Regions from separate parts of the Halomonas qaidamensis genome, predicted to be linked through region 2. Evidence: riboswitches for the same ligand, from Rfam matches in the RefSeq annotation. Region 2 holds a riboswitch; the other holds the start of a gene.
What was found. Region 2 has a riboswitch for thiamine pyrophosphate ahead of K1Y77_RS12280 (SLC5/6 family protein). Riboswitches for the same ligand answer to the same signal wherever they lie in the genome.
Positions count from the first base shown of each region.

Region 1: linked by a shared signal. The riboswitch ahead of thiM (hydroxyethylthiazole kinase) and the one ahead of K1Y77_RS12280 (SLC5/6 family protein) in region 2 are both predicted to bind thiamine pyrophosphate.

Region 1 is NZ_CP080627.1:217,839-222,536, forward strand. Features, by position in the region: gene trhP (prephenate-dependent tRNA uridine(34) hydroxylase TrhP) at 1-1,230, shown strand, start outside; gene thiE (thiamine phosphate synthase) at 1,303-1,923, opposite strand; gene thiM (hydroxyethylthiazole kinase) at 1,913-2,722, opposite strand; TPP riboswitch at 2,749-2,844, opposite strand; gene K1Y77_RS01070 (hypothetical protein) at 2,965-3,309, opposite strand; gene K1Y77_RS01075 (DUF2237 family protein) at 3,464-3,838, opposite strand; gene gloA (lactoylglutathione lyase) at 4,083-4,616, shown strand; gene K1Y77_RS01085 (DUF6164 family protein) at 4,618-4,698, shown strand, end outside.
Region 2 is NZ_CP080627.1:2,704,415-2,709,112, forward strand. Features, by position in the region: gene K1Y77_RS12275 (magnesium transporter CorA family protein) at 1-460, opposite strand, end outside; gene K1Y77_RS12280 (SLC5/6 family protein) at 495-1,886, opposite strand; TPP riboswitch at 1,876-1,983, opposite strand; gene K1Y77_RS12285 (peroxidase-related enzyme) at 2,095-2,679, opposite strand; gene K1Y77_RS12290 (hypothetical protein) at 2,882-3,568, shown strand; gene K1Y77_RS12295 (CoA-acylating methylmalonate-semialdehyde dehydrogenase) at 3,667-4,698, opposite strand, start outside.

The DNA.
Region 1 (4,698 bases), 1.3 Mb from region 2:
GATAATTTGCATCGTGGTATTGACTACGCCCACGCGCGAGGCAAGAAGTTCTACGTTGCTTCTAACATTGCCCCACATAACAGCAAATTGAAAACGTACCTGCGGGATATGGAGCCAGTCATTGAGGCGGGGCCGGATGCGCTGATCATGTCAGACCCGGGACTGATTATGATGATTCGCGATCGCTGGCCGGATCAAGAGATCCATCTTTCGGTGCAATCTAACGTGGTGAACTGGGCCGCTGCGCAATTCTGGCAGCGCCAAGGTATCAGCCGCATTATTTTATCTCGGGAGTTATCCCTTGAAGAAATAGGTGAAATTCGTGCCGAGTGCCCTGGCCTAGAGATCGAAACCTTTGTTCACGGTGCGCTATGTATCGCTTATTCTGGGCGCTGCCTGCTATCGGGCTATTTTAACCACCGCGACCCCAATCAAGGTACCTGCACCAATGCATGCCGTTGGAAGTACAACACGATAGCGGCTACCCAAGATGAGACAGGCGACCTGATACCTGCCGGTGTTAGCACGTCTGCCGCCGACCAAGACGAGCTCTCGGCGCTAATTGAAGACGTTACCCGCCCCGGTAAATTAATGCCGGTGTACGAAGATGAACACGGCACCTACATTATGAACTCGAAGGATCTGCGTGCGGTACAGCACGTAGCGCGCCTGACAGAAATGGGTGTGGCATCGCTAAAGATCGAAGGGCGGACAAAGTCCCACTACTACGTTGCGCGTACCGCGCAGGTTTACCGCCGAGCAATTGACGATGCCGTGGCTGGCCGCCCCTTTAATATGGGGCTAATGGATGAGCTTGAAAACCTAGCCAACAGGGGGTACACCGAAGGCTTCTATCGGCGCCATGTACACGATGAATTTCAGAGCTATGAGCAGGGCAGCTCTATCGGTGTCCACCAACAGTTTGTCGGTGAAGTATTGGGCTACGATCCCGTGCGTGGCTGGCTAGACATTGAGGTGAAAAACCGCTTTGAAATAGGCGATGGCATGGAGCTGATGCTGCCAAGTGGAAACCACCGTTTTGTGCTTGACCATATTGAGAATACCCGCGGCGAATCCCAAAAGGCCGCTCCTGGCTCTGGGCACCGGGTACGTATCCCAGTGCCAGGCGTCAGCATCTCTCCTAAACAGCTAGAGTTTGCGCTTTTAATGCGCGACCTCAAGCCAGCAGGATCTATTGCCGCAGTTCAACTCGGCGTACCTGCTGCTTAAATTATCCTTAAGATCACGCACAGTTGTTGCGTGGTCTTAAGAGACCCGTTAAGAACGTCGTTAGGAAGATGGTTACAAGCGGTCGTGGAAAAAGGCCTGCGCGGCTAAGCGTGGGTCTGGCTGACCACAAATAGCAGAAATAACCGCAATACCGTTTGCCCCAGCGGCTTTCACTTGAGCCATGTGTTCAGCTTTTAGTCCACCAATCGCGACACTGGGGAGTTGGCAAGCATTAGCAAGCTGTGCCAGCCCATCAAAGCCAATTGGTTGGGCGTGATCTTGTTTGCTGCCAGTTGCAAAGATGGGCCCTAAACCGACGTAATTGAGCAGTTCGACGGGAGCTTCCTGAAGTTGGGCAGGGGTGTTAATCGAAAGCCCAATAATGGCGTGCTGGCCGAGAGTGTTTCGCGCTTCTTGAACAGCCGTGTCGCTTTGCCCGACATGTAAGCCATCAGCTTGGCTGGCTAACGCCACGTTCAGACGATCGTTAATAATCAGTGGAACGCCACTACCTGATAACATCGCTTTGAGGCGTTTGGCCTGGGCGATCATTTGCTCGTCACTCGCGTATTTATCGCGTAGCTGCACCATGGTAATGCCGCCTTGTATAGCCGCTTCGACCGTCTTTTCAAGGCCAAATTCGGCGCATAGCTCAGCATCAGTAATGAGATAGAGCGAAAGATCAAACGGCATGCACTGCCTCCAATTGAGCAAAAGTTGAGAGATCGTCGGGCGTTAACTGATAGAGCGTATCCAACAGCGCCACCTGGAAACTACCAGGGCCTTGAGCCTGCTTACCTGCGCGACTGCCCGCTATGCTAAAACATGCTAAGGCGGCCAAACTGGCCTCCAGCGGCTGCTCGTGATTGGCGGCCACAAAGCTTGCCACCAGCGCACTCAGTCCACAGCCTAAGGTAGTCACGCGGGGCATTAACGGGTGACCACCTTTAAGCCGATAATGATGGGTGCCGTCAGTGATGACATCTGTCTCACCGGTAACCGCGACGACGCAACGATGTTGTTGTGCTAGCGCAATGGCTGCGGTCGTGGCTTCTTGAGAACTGGTGGTGGCATCAACGCCTCGCCCCAGGCTAGCCAAACCGTTAAGCGCTTGGATTTCCGAGGCGTTGCCGCGAATAACGCTGGGTTGATAAGTCAGCAGCGTCTTGCACAAACGCTGGCGAAAGGTGGTGGCACCAACCGCAACAGGATCGAGCACCCATGGAATATTGTTTTGATGGGCGGTGCGCGCAGCGATAACCATGGCGTCAGCCCAAGGGGAAGAGAGGGTGCCAATATTGATCGATAGCGCGCCAGAAATAGCGGTGAATTCAGCCACCTCTTCTTGCGCATGTAGCATGGCAGGGGATGCGCCTGTCGCTAATAGCAAATTAGCGGTGCTGTTCATCGCCACGTAGTTGGTAATGCAATGTACCAGTGGTGTCGCAGCGCGCAGAGCGATGAGGTAATCGCCGAGTGGGCGTGAAAGCATAATATCCTCCCGGCAGGGGGAGGTGGTGCAGCCGCACCACGACTCCCTACGCCGGCGTTATCCGGTTCAGGTTCAAAGGGTGCTTCTCAGCCCATTAGTCATGGGCGCCCCTGTCGTGGTAGTACTATCCTTGGCTTAGATCAATCTGTAAAGCCTGAGGGCTTTCGCGCTACTAACTGTCTTAGCTATTAACAGACTACCAGTTAGCTATTAGCGAACAGTTAGCTATTAGCGAAGCGCGATTAGCGAAATGCGATACGTGTACCGTAAGTTAACATTTCATCGGGAGTTATCGCTTTTCCTTCGACACCAATCATTTCATCGCCACACTGGTCTGCAAAGGTAAGCACGCCATGAGTAAGGCCTAATTGGCCTAGAGTATCGCGAATTTCACCAGTGCCCAAAAAGGTGCTGACATGGCCTTGGGCATTGGTTAAATCAGAGACACCGTTAGCGTGATGGAAGCGAACTTTATAGATGCCATCCATGGATTCGACTTCCACAATAGGCGAAAAGCCATTCTGTATGGCGCGGGCCAACTGCTTGAGTGTTAGATGGTCGCCGAGGGTCATATCAATCGCAGTCATGACAAACTCCAAGTGGATACCGTTAGTAAGGCATCACAGTGTTCTCTAGAGGAATGCTACAAGCGAAGTTAGTAAAGGTGATTAAGTTTTGTAAAAATACACACTAGAGTGTAGAAGGTTTGCATAGAAATTCCAGGATTCGGAGCGAAAGCACTTAATGAACAGCATCCAGTGCATGCTGCTGCAGCTTGATGAATGGAATAATCTCTAATGTTTTCTCATGAGTGCCAGACAATAACACTGGTGGAGCCAAGCCAACTTGTGCAGCTTCCTGCCAACGGTTGGCACAGACACACCAGCGGTCGCCGGGCTGCAGGCCTGGAAACCCATATTCTGGGCGTGGAGTCACTAGGTCGTTGCCTTGAGCTCTTGAAAACGTTAAAAATTCTTCGGTTACCATCGCGCATACTGAGTGCGTACCGACATCATCGGGCCCTGTACGACAAAAGCCATCGCGGTAAAAACCGGTTTTAGGGTCATGGCAGCAGGGCGTTAATGGTTCACCTAGCACATTGCGATCACGAGACATAGTGGCTCCTCTGGCATAGGGCGGGCTAAGCTAAGGGCTAGCTAAACGATGCCCACCTTTTAAATAGTGAAACAGCATGATGAGGTAAGGTAGTGCATCAGGTGCTGATAGACTACGTACGTAAAAGCTTACGTACTTAAAAACGTCTGTACTTAAAAGCTTACGAATTATTGAAAGTGGTCAAAGTTTTGTACAGGTTGTAGGGTTCGTCAACGTATTTTATGAATATGAAATAGGAGAGGTTATGTCGTTTCAAGGCGAACAACATCCCGGTGTCGCATCCGCTGCGCCGCAAACCCAAGGGTTTCGCTTAAATCATACGATGCTGCGGGTAAAAGATCCCGAACGCGCGCTAGCGTTTTACTCCACGGTCTTTGGCATGCAGGTTCTACGTCGATTGGATTTTGAAGAGATGCAGTTTTCGCTCTACTTTCTAGCCAATATGGAAGACAGCGATAATGTACCGGAAGACCTTCAAGCCCGTACTGCCTGGACCTTCAGTCAGAAAGGCTTGTTAGAGTTAACGCATAACTGGGGCACCGAGGATCAGCAAGATTTTGCCTATCACGACGGTAACGCAGAACCCCAAGGGTTTGGTCATATTTGCTTTAGCGTGCCTGACCTAGAAGCCGCCCAAGCATGGTTCGACGAGCATCAGGTGACGTTCGTTAAGCGCGCGGATCAGGGCAAGATGAAAGACGTTATTTTTGTCAAAGATGCAGACGGCTACTGGATCGAGGTGATTCAGGCAGACCGTATGGCTGATAAGGGCGACTAACATGGCCCACTTGCTGTTTCGGTTGCGCCACGTGACAGATGAAGAGGCGATGGAAGTACGCCAGCTGCTAGATGAGCAGGGC
Region 2 (4,698 bases):
ATAAGCTATCAATATAGAAACCTGCTGAGGTATACATGATTTTCAGCGCGACACGCTCGGGAGATAATGCCAGCAGCGTTTTGCCATGCTCATTAAAAAGCCGTTCAATGCTGAGCGCTTCACCGGCATGCAAGGTGATCAGAAAGTGCTCACCAATGAAAAAACACACCTGTTGAGGCACGAACTTGAGCTGGGCATCAAACGAAGAAATACCTCGGTAGATAATCAATGTATGATGCTCAAACTCTTCAATTTTAGGCGGATGACGCTCCTTGTGGGCATCCTGGATGGCCATTGGATGACAATTAAAACGTTCCAGTAGCTGGCGCTCACGCGTTTCTGGCTCGCCTTTCATATCTATCCATAAGTGGCTGCCAGGCGTTGCCTGCCAAACATCAATAAGGCATTCATCACCTTCATGCACATCGCCATCCGGCATCGTTAGTAGGCTGCGAATCATCATCGTCCCTGTTAATTTGGTTCACGGCTTAACGTTACTGCCTAACGCTTTGACGACGATTAGGCAGATAGGCCAGCGTCACACTGACAACAATAGACGCCAGAAGCGCCCCTAAAAATGGCCCAAGCGTGGGAATACTGCCGGGGAACGTTGCTGCCATAATACCCGCGCTGACACTTCCCTGACTTATCCAGCCTGGCAGTATTGCTCCTACCAACCCTGCCATACCACCCCCTATCGCCGCCAGAGGCGTCATACGTTGCCACAGGCCAAGCAGCACCGGTACCACGATGGCAGCGCACAGTAAGTCAGCGATTAAGAATAGTCGCAGTACCGATAACCCCTGCAACGCAATCAGCACTACTGGCACCATCATGGCGACCGTTATCCAACGAGCAGTCGTTAAAGAGGCTGTATGCCGTTCACCGCCACGTCCAACAATCAGCGACGCGATGCCATTTTGAAGCGTATCGACACTTGAGGTTACCAACGTGACAGCCAGCACTAAGGCGGGCAGTGCTACCCACACCGGCGCATCGGTTAACAGTGCAAAGAAGGGAATAGGCGGCTCTCCAAGTGGCACTCCACTCATCGCGGCCATCATGCCGACACCGCCAATGACCATCACCACCAACACAGTCATACCGCCGCCTAGCCAAGCACCTCGGCCTAAGCTCTGGTCATCCTGGGCAGCCCATACACGCTGCCAATAGCCTTGATGGAAAAGATTGGCGGCGGTCACCGCAATGACAAGTGTAAGAGCAACGCTGAGCGCACTTGTGATAGGAATAGAAGGCATCACTGCGTCATTCGGCATGGTTGGCAGCCGCCATATGGCAACGCTGCCAACAGCTGCTAACAGGGCCAACAAAAGCCACGCTTGCCAGCGATCCGTGGCGAGGCTTGCCCGTAGCCCACCAACCACCGTGTACACCAAGGTTGTGAGCGCAACACCAATAATCACCAGCGCCGGAGGTACCTCTGACAGCAGCGCGGTAATCGCGCCGATGGCCGTTAGTTCCGCCGCTAAAAAACAGCCCATATAAGCAACAGAGGCCAGCGATACCCAGCGACGCACGCCTTTGCCATAACAGGCATCAGCAAATTCAGCAATGCTTCTGCCCTCTGGCAAAGCACGGCGAATTTTTGGCCCGTAAAGACCTAAGACAATAAACGGCAGCGCAGAGCCTATTGCATAGCCTGCGAGCGCTAATGGCCCAACAAACGCACCTATTTCAGGCGGTGCAAACAAAATCCAAGCGCCCATTCCCGAGGCTAAAAATGAGAACCCCAGCGTGGACGCCGTTTGCGAATTGCGTGCTGTCACGTAGTCATCGAGCGACCCCTGCACATGGCGTGCCCGAAGGCCCAAAAAGGCAAAGCAAAGTAGTGCCGCACCCAGTACGGCTGATGTTAGGTAAGGCATGTCGCACTTCCTCCGCCGGTATTAACCGGATCAGGTTCCAGGGTCTGCGCAGTGCGCATTCTCAGCCCATCAGTGTGGAGCTCCCCTGGCGACAGTGAATGGAGACGCTATCCTCGGTGAAAGTGGTTCGTTAGTAAAGGTTGGGCGTTAGTAAAATCTGTCAGTGAGTAACGCCTAGGTGGGTAACTTTTTTCCTACTATTTTCCCTTTATGATCGCGGTAGGCGTCCCATTAAGTAGAACTCTTCATTAGGTGGGGTGCCTGCCATGGTAACCAATCGGTTCGACATTCCAAAAAAAGCGACAATGGCACCAATGTCCCAACAATCTTCCAGCGTGAAACCCACTTGCTCTAATCTGGCCTGCCATTCGGAAGAGAACTCACCCACTTCAATACCGCAATGCATTGCAAAATCCAACATCATGCGATGACGTTCGCTCAGTCCTGCGGTCAGGTGGTTAATTGCAACGTTGTCTGCTACTAACGGGTCCTTGCTATAAATTCTCAATAAGGCCCCATGCGCAACGACACAATAAAGACAACGATTGCGTGCACTTGTGGCTACCACAATCATCTCTTTTTCAGCCTTGGTGAGCGTGTCGGACTCACGCTCCATTAGCGCATCGTGGTACGCAAAAAACGCGCGAAACTCATCGGGGCGGTGGGCCAACATTAAAAATACGTTGGGTACAAAGCCCGCCTTGCTTTGAACATTTACTATTGCTTCACGAATATCATCAGGCAGTTCGTCAAGGGTTTCTGGCACATGGAAACGGCTAAGTGGGTTTATCATCGCGGTTCCTCTTTTCCTAAAAGCAGGTTTTAAATTTTTGTTTTGGTTAAACATTTATACTGCTGACTGAACGCTATTCAGTAACAAAATACTAAACAAAGTGACTTTCAATCGCGGCTCACGCTGTCCATACTCTTAACAACTCAATAACCTATAAGCCGCGCAATGAACGCGTAAAATGGCACCTTACAGGGACACTCACATGCAGCATTTCGAAGCGAAAGAGCATACGCCAGGGCGCTTACACACACTTTTTGCTGACCCTTACCGCGCGTTCGACAACGATACCGATGAGCGGCAGCTACACATTCGAGTCATGCTGCACATCCTCTTTGCACAGCCCCTGCAACAGTCGCCGATGACCCTTCGGGTCATTCATGGTTGGGAAAACGGCAGTTTCGAGCCAAGCGAATTGAAGCACATTGATTATCCGCTTACTTCGCTAGAAGACTTACACCGAGTGACAAACGAATTTTCCCAGGCCTCTCAGCAGCGTCAACCACTACCAGCCGAAGATACCTCGCTTCTTACTGCGCCATTAGCCAAACTCTTTGCCCAGGCAGAAGGACGTATCATTACGGAAGCGACGCGCAATATACCCGCACGCTGGCCTGCCTTACCGGGTGGTTTAGCAATTTACACGCTATTCAAAATGTATCATCGCCTTGTATATGGTGAAGACGACAATTACCGCTGTTCTCAATGCGAAACGCCTGAGGGTCTCCAAGAACTCCATGAATTTCATATTGAAGAAGGCGAGTTCGCGCTGTTAACGCCCCCAGCCCACTACAAAAAAATAGTGCCCACCATGCTGATACTGCATGCTGGCCAGCTTGGCCCTATTGAGCAACTTATCCGCGAAAGTCTGCCTTTGTTTCCAGATAGATAACCCGTTATTTATCAAGCTAAAGTTATTTACTCTGAAGCCATGCCATCCGAGGCCGTACACCAAGAAGCCCCGTTTTCACGGGGCTTTATTGATCACGGTTAGCTTAAGGAAATAGTACTGTTGATGCCGCTAGAGACATTTTCTGGCTCAAACCAACGGGCGGTAACCGTTTTGGTTTGCGTCCAGAACGTAATTGCCTGTTTGCCGTTTGGCCCCAGATCACCAAGCTTGGAAGCACGCGACCCAGTAAAGCTAAAGTAAGCCACAGGGACAGGAATCGGCACATTGATACCTATTTGGCCAACGTCAATGTCTGTTTCAAAACGTCGTGCCACCCAACCTGAATTGGTAAATATCGACGTACCATTTCCATTCGGGTTCGCGTTGATAAACTCGATCGCGTCATCCAGTGTTTCTACATTGACCACACACAGTACGGGGCCGAAAATTTCTTCTCGGTACACCGTCATATCAGCGGTCACATCGGCAAACAGGGTTGGGCCAACAAAATTACCGTTTGGATAGCCATCTACCGTGCAACCACGGCCATCCACCAGAAGTTTAGCGCCCTCTTTTTCACCCGCCGAAATCAAGCGCTCAACGCGATCCTTCGCTTGGGGAGAAACAAGCGGGCCTAGGTCTGCATCGCGCTGAGTGCCCGGCCCTACTTTCATACGGCGCGCGCCTTCCTCAATATCGTTCAGCCACTCACGGGCTTCACCCACTAGCACGACAACCGAGTTAGCCATGCAGCGCTGGCCAGCGGCGCCAAATGCCGAACCCAGCAGGCTATCAATAGCTTGGCTGCGGTTAGCATCCGGCATCACCACACAGTGGTTTTTAGCCCCCATCATCGACTGCATACGCTTGCCTGCAGCTGCAGCACGGTTGTAAAGCAGCGAGCCGACATGGGTCGAACCAATAAACGAGAGTGCTTTAATATCCTGGTGGTCGGCGATCTGATTGGCGACATCCGGACCACCATGCACCACGTTCAAAACACCGGCGGGTATGCCAGCTTCATGGGCAAGCTCCACGAGACGCATTGTGGAGCTAGGATCTTGCTCCGAAGGCTTCAGTACAAAGGTGTTGCCCGTAGCAATGGCCATCGGGAACATAAAACAGGGCAG